2 regions of the Streptomyces sp. PsTaAH-124 genome follow, and region 2 is predicted to be linked to the other one. Evidence: riboswitches for the same ligand, from Rfam matches in the RefSeq annotation. Region 2 holds a riboswitch; the other holds the start of a gene.

Region 1 (5,794 bases), on a different contig from region 2:
AGCTCGAGCTCGAGCCCGAAGGTCTGCGACTCCTCGACGGTGATGACGCCTTCCTTGCCGACCTTGTCCATGGCCTCGGCGATCAGCTCGCCGATCTGGGTGTCGGCGGCGGAGATGGAGGCGGTGGAGGCGATCTGCTCCTTGGTCTCGACCTCCTTGGCCTGGTCGAGCAGGGCGGCGGAGACGGCCTCGACGGCCTTCTCGATACCGCGCTTCAGGGCCATCGGATTGGCACCGGCGGCCACGTTGCGCAGGCCCTCGCGGACCAGGGCCTGGGCCAGCACGGTCGCGGTGGTCGTACCGTCGCCGGCAACGTCGTCCGTCTTCTTGGCGACTTCCTTGACCAGCTCGGCGCCGATCTTCTCGTACGGGTCCTCGAGCTCGATCTCCTTGGCGATGGAGACACCATCGTTGGTGATCGTGGGGGCGCCCCACTTCTTCTCGAGGACGACGTTGCGACCCTTGGGGCCGAGCGTCACCTTGACGGCGTCCGCGAGCTGGTTCATGCCGCGCTCGAGGCCGCGCCGTGCCTCCTCGTCGAACGCGATGATCTTGGCCATGTGAAGTGGTCCCTCCAGGACTGGGGGTGATTCCTTCGGACCGCGCCCGCGCCCGCGACGGACGGCTCGCCGGCCTCGTGGTTCCTTGCCCCACCCGGCCTGCGGGCCTCACCGACCCGGTCCTCGTTGTCACTCTCACCTTCAGAGTGCTAACGCCAATGATTAGCACTCGGCATGGTCGAGTGCAAGCGCCTCTGGCGGGGAGCGCGCCTCGACCGGCCGGGATCAGCCGGAGGCGAACAGAGGGGAGGGGGCGGGGCCCGGCGGGCAGGACGAAGGGCCCACACCCGGCAAGGTGTGGGCCCTTCGCGTGACGTACGTTCAGGCGGTGACGCGAACCATGTCGGCCTGCGGGCCCTTCTGACCCTGCGAGATCTCGAACTCGACCCGCTGGCCCTCTTCCAGCGTGCGGTAGCCGTCCATCTGGATCGCGCTGTAGTGGACGAAGACGTCCGCACCACCGTCGACCGCGATGAAGCCGTACCCCTTCTCCGCGTTGAACCACTTGACGGTGCCCTGAGCCATGCCTAACTCCCCTATTACTGGCCCTTGCACAGATCCGCACTTCGCGGATCCGGGTCAGACCTCACCGCCCGTGAATCGGGGGCGTGCGCCGGAACGCGTCGACCGCGGCTGAATGTATCTGTCCAACTGCCGTCTGCAACAGGTCAATCGGACGAGAAATCCGGGCGGGAGCGGTCCGGAATGTGACGCGAATTCAGCCGAACCCCGGGCAAGTCGGGCCCCATAAACACCGCAAAAGCCGCAAAATACCCGCGGATTTTGGCTGTTTCTCATCGGCGGGCGGCAGAAATCAAGGGGCGCTCGACCGGGAGATCCGGGGCGCCTTCCCCAACTCTACCGCGCTCAATCACATGGAATTGCCCCCTCCGCTTCTCCCGCGGAGGGGGCAATTCACCGGATACTCCGATCACCGTCATTACCGACGGTAATGATCAGCCGCCGGCGACCGCCGGGATGATCGAGACGCCCGCGCCGTCCGGGGTGGCCGTCTCCAGGCCCTGCTCGAAACGGACGTCGTCGTCGTTGACGTAGACGTTGACGAAGCGGCGCAGCTTGCCCTGGTCGTCCAGGACGCGCGCGGCGATGCCCGTGTGGTTCTTCTCCAGGTCGGAGATGACCTCGGCGAGGGTGGCGCCGTCGGCGCTCACCTCGGCCCGCCCGCCGGTGTAGGTGCGCAGGATGGTGGGGATGCGAACGGTCACGCTCATGCGAGGCCAGCCTCTCGGAAGGAGTCCAGGGTGGGGCGGATGGTGGCGGTCAGACCGGTACCGGCCACCGCGTCCAGGGTCTTGAGGCCGTCACCGGTGTTGAGCACGACGGTGGTCTTCGACGGGTCGAGCAGACCGCTCTCGACGAGCTTTTTGGTGACGCCGACCGTCACCCCGCCCGCGGTCTCCGCGAAGATGCCCTCGGTGCGGGCCAGCAGCTTGATCGCGTCGACGACCTGCTCGTCCGTCACGTCCTCCACGGCGCCGCCGGTGCGGCGCGCGATGTCCAGGACGTAGGGGCCATCGGCCGGGTTGCCGATGGCGAGGGACTTGGCGATGGTGTCCGGCTTCTGCGGGCGCACCACGTCGTGTCCGGCCTTGAAGGCGGTGGAGACCGGCGAGCAGCCCTCGGCCTGGGCGCCGAAGATCTTGTACGGCTTGTCCTCGACCAGGCCGAGCGCGATCAGCTCGCGCAGGCCCTTGTCGACCTTGGTGAGCTGGGAGCCGGAGGCGATCGGGACGACGATCTGGTCGGGCAGCCGCCAGCCGAGCTGCTCGCAGATCTCGTACGCCAGCGTCTTGGAGCCCTCGGCGTAGTACGGCCGCAGGTTGACGTTCACGAAGCCCCAGCCCTCGCCGGCCGGGTCGCCGATCAGCTCGGAGCAGAAGCGGTTCACATCGTCGTAGTTGCCCTCGATGCCGACGAGTTCGCCGCCGTAGATCGCGGCCATGACGACCTTGCCCTGCTCCAGGTCGTGCGGGATGAACACGCAGGAGCGCAGTCCGGCGCGGGCGGCGGCGGCGCCGACGGCACCGGCCAGGTTGCCGGTGGAGGAGCAGGACAGGGTGGTGAAGCCGAAGGCGCGGGCGGCCTCCAGCGCCTGGGCGACGACGCGGTCCTTGAAGGAGTGCGTCGGGTTGCCGGAGTCGTCCTTGACGAACAGCTTGCCGGGGTCGACGCCGAGTTCGGCGGCGAGGCGGTCGGCCTGGACGAGCTTGGTCCAGCCGGGGTTGATGTTCGGCTTGCCGGCCACGTCGGCGGGGACGGGCAGCAGCGGGGCGTAGCGCCAGATGTTCGCGGGGCCCGCTTCGATCCGCCCGCGCAGTTCCTCGGTGTCGTAGCCCGAGAAGTCGTAGGCGATCTCCAGCGGGCCGAAACACTCCTCGCAGGCGAAGACCGGGCCGAGGGGCACGCGGTGACCGCACTCGCGGCAGCTGAGCGCCGCGGCGGGACCGAGGTCGACGGTGGAGTCGGTGCTGGTGGCAACTGTCTGCACAGCCATGGAGGCGAGGCCCTTTCTCCTCATCTTCCCCACGACGCATCTCGCCGTGAGACGGAATTGGCACCTTCCCGAGCCGGGAGCCTCGCGGTGGCGACCGCGCGACGGCGATCGGTACGAGACCGGCTGGAGGGTTGCCGGGGCTTCATCGGGCCGTGTCCCTCTGCCCCTCTGGATGAGCGGTATTCGATTGTGGGTCGCGGCGACCCCGGCATGCGACGGTCGTCCGCGTTGTTCAAGACTGTAACCGACGGCCAGGACAGCGAGAGACCGTCGTCCGAACCGCGAGACAGATCACACGATGATGTGATCCGGTCCGTACCGCAGGCCGCAGCGAGCCGCGCGGGAGTGCCGCGCAGGAGTGAGGAGCCACCGACCGTGCTGGAAGAAGTCGAGCGCTGGCTGAGGACACGTTCCTGGTCCGTCGCCGACCGGCCGCTCCCCGGCGTCCTGGCCGCCAAACGCGCGAGCGGCGCCACAGTCAGCGTGGTGCTGCCCGCGCTGAACGAGGAGGAGACGGTCGGGGACATCGTCGCCGTGATCCGCCGCGAGCTGATGACGCGGGTGCCGCTGGTCGACGAACTCGTCGTGGTCGACTCGGGCTCCACCGACCGCACCTCGCGGGTGGCCGCCGCGGCGGGCGCGCGGGTGGTGCACCGCGACACCATCCTGCCGCGCATCCCCGCCGTGCCCGGCAAGGGCGAGGTGCTGTGGCGCTCGCTGCTGGTGACCCGCGGGGACGTCGTCTGCTTCGTCGACGCCGATCTGCGCGAGTTCTCCGCCGACTTCGTCACCGGGATCGTCGGCCCGCTGCTGACCGACCCCGGCGTCCAGCTGGTCAAGGCCATGTACGACCGGCCGCTGGGTACCGCCGCCGGGCAGGGCGGCCGGGTCACCGAGCTGATGGCCCGGCCGCTGCTGAACATGCACTGGCCGCAGCTGGCCGGTTTTGTGCAGCCGCTGGGCGGCGAGTACGCGGCCCGCCGCTCCCTGCTCGAACAGCTGCCGTTCCCGGTCGGCTACGGCGTCGAGCTGGGCATGCTCGTGGACGCGCTGCACCTGGTCGGCCTGGACGCGCTGGCCCAGGTCGACGTCGGTGAGCGCCTCCACCGCCACCAGGACGGGCAGGCGCTCGGCCGGATGTCCGCCGCGATCTACCGCACCGCCCAGCTCCGGCTGGCCCGCGGCCATCTGGTGCGCCCCTCGCTCACGCAGTTCGAGCGCGGCGCAGACGGCTTCGAGCCGCGCACGTACTCAGTCGACACCGAGGAACGGCCGCCGATGAGCGAGATCGCGGAGTACGCGGCCCGGCGGGTCGCCTGACCGGCGGCCCGCCGCGCCGGGGCCGCCCCCGTCAGCCGGCCACGCCGTCGGACCAGCGCCAGCGGCCCGCGCCGTCCTGTGCGCAGGTCAGGTACTCGCCGCCCTTGCCGTAGGTGCTCATGCCGTGGTGCCGCGCGGCGCAGAACTGGCCGTCGGCGTAGCAGTTGCCGGCCGGGCTGGTGAGGGCGCACGCCTTGCTGCCGCCGCCGCTGTTCCCGCCGCCGCTGCCGCCGGTCGTGCCGCCACCGCCGCTGTTCCCGCCGCCGCTGCCGCCGCCGGAGGCGGTCTTCGCGGGGGCCGGGGTGTGCAGCGGCTCACCGGCGCAGTCGCGGCCGTCGCGCGCCACGGTGAACGTCACCGCGCCGCCGTCGGCGCGCTGCTCGCAGACCTTCTCGGCGGCGCCCCAGGAGGAGGCGCTCCGGCCGGTGCCCTGGAGATGGACGGCGTAGCGCAGGCCGCCGGCCCGCGCCGCGGCGACGGCCGCGCCGACGCCGGAGCCGGTGTAGTCGCGCAGGGTGGCGGCCGGGGCGGGAGTGGCGGACGCGGCGGGCCGCGGGCTCGCCGACTCCGTCGCCGGTTCCCCGGACGGCTCCGGAGCGGCGCTGCCGGCCGCCGCGGTGGCCGTGGCCGGTGCCGAGTGCGCCGCCGGCGTCCCGGAGTCGTCGTCGCAGCCGGCCAGCGCCAGCACACCGGCGGCGAGCAGCGCCGCGGTGCCGGCGATCCGGCGCACGCGCAGAAGTTGCATGGAACCCCACCCCTCACAGACCGTCCCGCGCACGGCACGGGACGGAGATCACTGACATGCACCGCACATCTTCCGGGTCTTCACAGTTCCTTTACAAGTCGGCGGGCGGCGAAATCCGCACCGGCCCGCCGCCGCGCACGTTTGAGCGATCGGGGGCCGGGCTAGGTTGAGGACCATGGCTGCAACGCACGGTGCCGAGGTGCTGGTCGCGTCCAATCGCGGACCCGTTTCGTACGAGCTCGGCGAGGACGGTTCGCTGCACGCGAGACGCGGCGGCGGCGGACTCGTCTCCGGTCTGTCCGCGATCGGCCCGGACGCGGGCGCGGTGTGGGTGTGCGCCGCGCTCGGCGACGCCGACCGCGAGGCCGTACGGCGCTACGAGGACGGGCGCAGGCTGCCCGCCGGGGACACCGGCGGACAGCGGGTCCGGATGCTCGACATCGCCCCGGACGTCTTCTCCGACGCCTACAACGGCATCGCCAACTCGGTGCTGTGGTTCGTCCACCACATGCTCTACCAGACCCCGCTGGAGCCCGTCTTCGACGCGGAGTTCCGGCGGCGATGGGCGTCGTACGAGGCGTACAACCGCGCCTTCGCCGAGGCGCTCGCGGAGGAGGCCGCCGAGGGCGCGGCCGTGGTGGTGCAGGACTACCA
Region 2 (5,794 bases):
GGTTGGGCGCGAACCGGGCGTACTGGCGCAGCTGCGCGGGCAGCTCACCGACGGTCAGTTGCCCGAAGGCGTCGGCCACGATCTGCACGACCCGGCGCCGTACGCCGTCGGGCAGCGGACGGTCCAGCACCTCAGCGGCGCCGTCGCCCGGCTCCCCGCCTTGTGTCTGCGCCATCCGTCACCCCAATGCGTCACGGGATCCCCGCGGGGACCACCTGTGCGGGGCCCGCTCCGCTCAGGAGCCGGCGCCCGGCCTGTCCACGAGTTCCACCTTGTCCACGGCGTTGCACCAGCGGCAGCGCACCGACTCGATGGTCTCACTGACGACCTCGCGCTCCTCGACCGTGGGCTCACCGGCCAGGTCGAGGTGGACGTACTCGACGACCTTCGACGAGCGCGTCACGTCGAAACGGGTGAGGTTGCCGCACAGCGTGCAGCGCCACCGCGTCGTGGCGGTCGGCAGGGGAACCGTCATCGTGGCTGCTCACTTTCCTTCCGGGACCGTGCCGCGCCGGTGTCCCCGGAGCGTCGGCCGTAACCCTACGGCCTGGGAGCCACTCGGCGCCCGGCTGTCCACGGCGGCGAGGCGCTGTGTGCGGATGCGTCCCGTTACGCCATGCTCTGTGCACATGACCAGCTCCAGGAACGCGGTGCCCGCCCGAGTCCTCCGGGCCCTGCGGGCGGTACGGACCACGCGCGCGCCGGTGACACGTGCGATGCTCGCCCTGTGCTGCCTGGTCTTCGCGATGAGCCCGGCCTCCGGCCTGATCCCGTCCTACGGCACCGGGCACGGACTACTCCTCGCCCAGCAGGCGTACTTCCGGCGCTGGGGCGTGGTCCCCGTGGACCTGTTCTCGGGCTCGCCGCGGGCGGCGCTCACCCCGGCCACGGCCCTGTTCGTGCACGGCAGCTGGGTGCATCTGCTCGGCAACATGCTCTTCCTGCACGTCTTCGGCGCGATGACCGAGCAGCGCCTGGGCCGGGTCCGCTTCACCCTGTTCTACCTGGGCTGCGGCTATCTGGCCCTGCTGGGGTACGCCGCGGCGCACGCGGACTCCGGCCAGACCCTGGTCGGGGCGTCGGGGGCGATCTCGGCGGTGCTCGGCGCCTTCCTGTACCTGTTCCCGCGGGCCCGGGTGACCAGCCTGCTGCCGTTCCTGTTCTTCCTGCCGCTGCGCCTGCCCGCCTGGGTGGTGCTGCCCTTCTGGGCGGCCCTCCAGTGGCTGGCCGCCGGCCGGGCCGGCGACGGACCGGGCGTGGCGTACCTGGCCCATGTCATCGGCTTCGGCCTCGGCTTCGGCTGCGCGTGGGCCGGCCACGGGCGCACGGCTAGAGTGAAGGTCAGCCCCGCTCCGGCCCCCGAGGGAGAGAACCAGCCGTGATCACCGCGATCGTCCTCATCAAGACCAGCGTGGACCGGATCCCCGAGATCGCCGAGCGGATCGCCTCGCTGGAGAGCGTCAGCGAGGTCTTCTCCGTCACCGGCACCTACGACCTGATCGCCATGGTGCGGGTGGGCCGGCACGAGGACCTGGCGGAGATCATCCCGGGCCGGATCAGCAAGATCCCCGGGGTGGAGGCGACGGACACTCACGTGGCGTTCCGTACGTACTCGCAGCACGACCTGGAGGCGGCGTTCGCCATCGGTCTGGACTCCTGACCTCCGGCCGGTCCGCCGCCTCCGGGGCCGCGCGCCTCACACCGCCGGGACGCAGCGGCCGTCCTCCGTGCGGTAGCGCCACTTGGCGCCGTCGCTGACCAGCTCGCGCACCGCCGTCACGAAGCGCTCCACGTGCTCGTCGGGGGTGCCCGCGCCGAAGCTGACGCGGATCGCGTTGAGGGACTTCTCGCCGGGCGCGGCCTCGGGGGCGCCGCACTCGCCCTGGGTCTGCGGGTCGCTGCCGAGCAGGGTGCGTACCAGCGGGTGGGCGCAGAAGAGCCCGTCGCGCACGCCGATGCCGTACTCGGCGGAGAGCGCGGCGGCGAAGTGCGAGCTGTTCCAGCCCTCGACGACGAACGAGATCACACCGACCCGCGGGGCGTCGTCCCCGAACAGGGAGAGCACCCGCACCTGCGGGACCGCGGCCAGGCCCTCGCGGACCCGGTCGATGAGGTGCTGCTCGCGGGCGACCAGCGTGTCGAACCCGGCCTCGGTCAGCGCCTTGCAGGCCGCCGCGATGGAGTAGGCGCCGATGACGTTGGGCGAGCCGGCCTCGTGGCGGGCGGCGCTGTCGTGCCACTCCACGTCCACTCCCCCGTCGGTGCGGCGGGACACCCGGCGGCTGGCTCCGCCGCCCGCGAGGTAGGGCTCGGCCTCGCGCAGCCAGTCGGCGCGTCCGGCCAGCACGCCGGAGCCGAAGGGGGCGTACAGCTTGTGCCCGGAGAAGGCGACCCAGTCGACGTCGAGGTCCTTGACGGACACCGGGTGGTGCGGGGCGAGCTGGGCGGCGTCCAGCACGATCCGGGCGCCGTGCGCGTGGGCGGCGGCGGCCAGTTCCCGTACCGGCCACAGTTCGCCGGTGACGTTGGAGGCGCCGGTGACGCAGACCAGGGCCGGGCCGTAGGGCTCGCGGTCGGCCAGCGCCCGCTCCAGCGTGGCCACGGCCTGCTCCGGGGTGCGCGGGGCGTTCAGATAGGTCACCTGGGCGTCGCGCCAGGGCAGCAGCGAGGCGTGGTGCTCGGTCTCGAAGACGAACACCCGGCAATCGGCCGGGACCACCCGGGCCAGCAGGTTGAGCGAGTCGGTGGTGGACCGGGTGAACACCACCTGGTCGCCCTCCCGTCGCCCACCACCACCCTTGCCGGACCGGGCTTCGCCCGGACTGTCCTCGATGCGGCAGTCCAGGAACTCGGCGACGGTGCGCCGGGCGTTCTCGAACAGGTCGGTGGAGAGCTGGGAGAGGTAGCCGGCGCCGCGGTGCACGCTGCCGTAGTACGGCGCGTAGGCGGCCACGTCGTCCCAGACCCGCTGGAGCGCGGGGGCGCTGGCCGCGTAGTCGAGGGCGGCGTAGGTGACTTCACCGCCGGTGACGAGCGGCACGGTGACATCCCGGCCCAGAACGGGCAGCGGGGCACAGACGGACTGGTCGGCGGCAGCGGTGGAGACAGACATGGGGGAACTCCCGTGAAAGCAGGGTGAACCGACCGCGCGAGCCCGGCACGGGGCACCGGCGCGGAAGGGTGAAGTGGGTGTGCGGAGGCGGGGCTCGGCGCCCTAACGCATTCGCTTGCTCACGGAAGGCTCCCTCGACCGACCAGGACCCCTGGCCCCGCACTTCCTCGGGAAGCGCGCGAGGGGTCCGCGCTTGCCGTAGACCTCGCTGCCTACGACCTGGTCTTCACCCGGGGCACCCCGCCACGGACGGAGGGTTGCCGGACAGCCGGCCGGGGCCACATGGCTGTCACTCATGACCTGGTGCCATCCTGCCACACGATCTTCTGTGCGCAAGGCGCGGTCCGGATCGTGGACCGCGCCTTGCGTCACCTCACCGCGTGCGGACGCGCACCGCGGGGGCGCTCAGGCGTTGCTGGCGGCCACCCAGCGCTCCAGCGTGCCCCGGGCCGCCCCGGAGTCGATCGACTCGGCGGCCCGCGCCATACCGGCCCTGATCCGCTCCGCCAGCGTCCCGGAGCCCGGCTCCAGGGCGACCAGGGCAGCCGCCGAGTTCAGCAGCACCGCGTCCCGTACGGGGCCGTGCTCGCCGTCCAGCAGGCGGCGGGCCACCTCCGCGTTGTAGGAGGCGTCGGCGCCGCGCAGCGCCTCCACCGGCACCAGGTCGAGGCCGACGTCGCGGGGATCGAAGCGCTCCTCGGTGACCGTGCCCTCGTGCACCACCCAGACCCGCGAGGTGGCCGTGGTGGTCAGCTCGTCCAGGCCGTCGTCGCCCCGGAAGACCAGGGAGGAGTTGCCGCGCTCGGCGAAGACGCCCGCCACGATGGGCGCCTCGTGGGCCACGGCCACGCCGACCGCCTGCGCCTTCACCTGGGCCGGGTTGGTCAGCGGGCCCAGCAGGTTGAACACCGTGCGGATGCCCAGCTGGCCACGGGCCGCGCCCACATGGCGCAGCGCCGGGTGGAACTTCACCGCGAAGCAGAAGGTGATCCCGGCCTCCTCGGCGACCTCGGCGACCCGGCGCGGCGTCAGATCGAGGTTCACGCCCAGCTTCTCCAGCACGTCGGAGGCGCCGGAGGCGGAGGACGCGGCCCGGTTGCCGTGCTTGACGACCTTGGCGCCGGTGCCCGCCACGACGATCGAGGACATGGTGGAGATGTTCACCGTCCTGGCGCCGTCGCCGCCGGTGCCGACGATGTCGACGGTGGCGCCGGGCACCTGGATCACCTTGGCGTGCTCGTACATCGTGCGCACCAGGCCGGTGATCTCCGCGACGGTGGCGCCCTTGGCACGCAGCGCCACCGCGAACCCGGCGATCTGGGCGTCGGTCGCCTCGCCGCCCATGATCCGGTCCATGGCCCAGGCGGTGTCGTCGGCGGTGAGGTCACGGCGGTCCAGCAGGCCGTTCAGCAGGACGGGCCAGGAACGGCCCGCCGCGGTGTCGCCTCCAGCGGGGGTCACAGCGCTCATAAGCCGCTCCTGATTCGGTGTCCCGGACTCCGGGACGCTACCTCTCGTATCGACATCCACCCTATCCAGCCCGGAGGACGGCGAAGGGCCCCGTCCGGGGTTCGGACGGGGCCCTCCGGCCTGGCGTGGCGACGCTCAGGGGTCAGTGATCAGTGGTGGCCGTGGCCGCTCGTGATCTCCTTGTACTCCTCGACGGTCGGCTTCGAGATCTGGCTGTCCTCGCCGTAGTACGCGTTGCTGAGCTTGGCGCGCAGCTTCTCCGTACCGCCGACCTTGCGCTCGACACCGTTCTCGTCCACCGTCGGGCCGATCTCGGCCGGCTCGTACTGGTGGTGGGCGGTGAGGGTGTACAGCTGCTCCTGGCTGAGCGGCTCGTGGACCTCGATGAACTCACCGTGCGGCAGGCGCTTGATGATGCCGGACTCGCGGCCGTGCAGCACCTTCTCCTTGTCCCGGCGCTGGAGGCCGAGGCAGATCCGCTTGGTGATCACGAAGGTGATGACCGGGACCACGAAGAACGCGATCCGCACGAACCAGGTGATGGCGTTGATCGACAGGTGGAAGTGGGTGGCCCACAGGTCGTTTCCACCGCCGACCAGCAGCACGAAGTACCAGGCGATCCACGCGGCGCCGAAGGCGGTGCGGGTCGGGACGTTGCGCGGGCGGTCCAGGATGTGGTGCTCGCGCTTGTCGCCGGTGACCCAGGACTCGATGAACGGGTACACCGCGAGGGCGATGAGGACCACACCGAAGAGCACCAGCGGGATGAACACGCCCAGGACCAGTGTGTGGCCCCAGAAGTTGATCTCCCAGCCGGGCATCGCGCGGATCAGGCCCTCGGCCATGCCCATGTACCAGTCGGGCTGGGCGCCGGTGGACACCTGGTCCGGCCGGTAGGGGCCGATGGCCCAGATCGGGTTGATCTGCGCGATCGCCGCGACGGCCGCGACGGCACCGAAGACCAGGAAGAAGAAGCCTCCGGCCTTGGCCATGTAGACCGGCAGCAGCGGCATGCCGACGACGTTGTTGTTCGTCTTGCCGGGGCCCGCGAACTGCGTGTGCTTGTGGTAGAAGACCAGGATCAGGTGGCCGACGACCAGGCCGAGCATGATGCCCGGCAGCAGCAGGATGTGGATCGAGTAGAACCGGGCCACGAAGTCGTGGCCGGGGAACTCGCCGCCGAAGAGGAAGTACGAGACGTACGTGCCGACG

Evidence for each region. Region 2 has a riboswitch for S-adenosylmethionine ahead of B086_RS0115945 (aminotransferase class V-fold PLP-dependent enzyme). Riboswitches for the same ligand answer to the same signal wherever they lie in the genome.
Region 1: it holds a riboswitch for S-adenosylmethionine, as region 2 does, so the genes downstream of both, thrC (threonine synthase) here and B086_RS0115945 (aminotransferase class V-fold PLP-dependent enzyme) in region 2, are expected to answer to the same signal.

What each region holds. Positions count from the first base shown of each region.
Region 1 covers NZ_KB892167.1:34,962-40,755, reverse strand. The annotation lists gene groL (chaperonin GroEL) at 1-560, opposite strand, end outside; gene B086_RS0114040 (cold-shock protein) at 882-1,085, opposite strand; gene B086_RS0114035 (MoaD/ThiS family protein) at 1,517-1,792, opposite strand; gene thrC (threonine synthase) at 1,789-3,075, opposite strand; SAM riboswitch class I at 3,093-3,254, opposite strand; gene B086_RS0114025 (glucosyl-3-phosphoglycerate synthase) at 3,451-4,395, shown strand; gene B086_RS44985 (hypothetical protein) at 4,427-5,140, opposite strand; gene B086_RS0114015 (alpha,alpha-trehalose-phosphate synthase (UDP-forming)) at 5,316-5,794, shown strand, end outside.
Region 2 covers NZ_KB892169.1:104,153-109,946, reverse strand. The annotation lists gene B086_RS0115965 (NYN domain-containing protein) at 1-175, opposite strand, end outside; gene B086_RS0115960 (hypothetical protein) at 236-475, opposite strand; gene B086_RS0115955 (rhomboid family intramembrane serine protease) at 630-1,382, shown strand; gene B086_RS0115950 (Lrp/AsnC family transcriptional regulator) at 1,379-1,660, shown strand; gene B086_RS0115945 (aminotransferase class V-fold PLP-dependent enzyme) at 1,697-3,112, opposite strand; SAM riboswitch class IV at 3,297-3,413, opposite strand; gene trpD (anthranilate phosphoribosyltransferase) at 3,518-4,582, opposite strand; gene B086_RS0115935 (cytochrome b) at 4,732-5,794, opposite strand, start outside.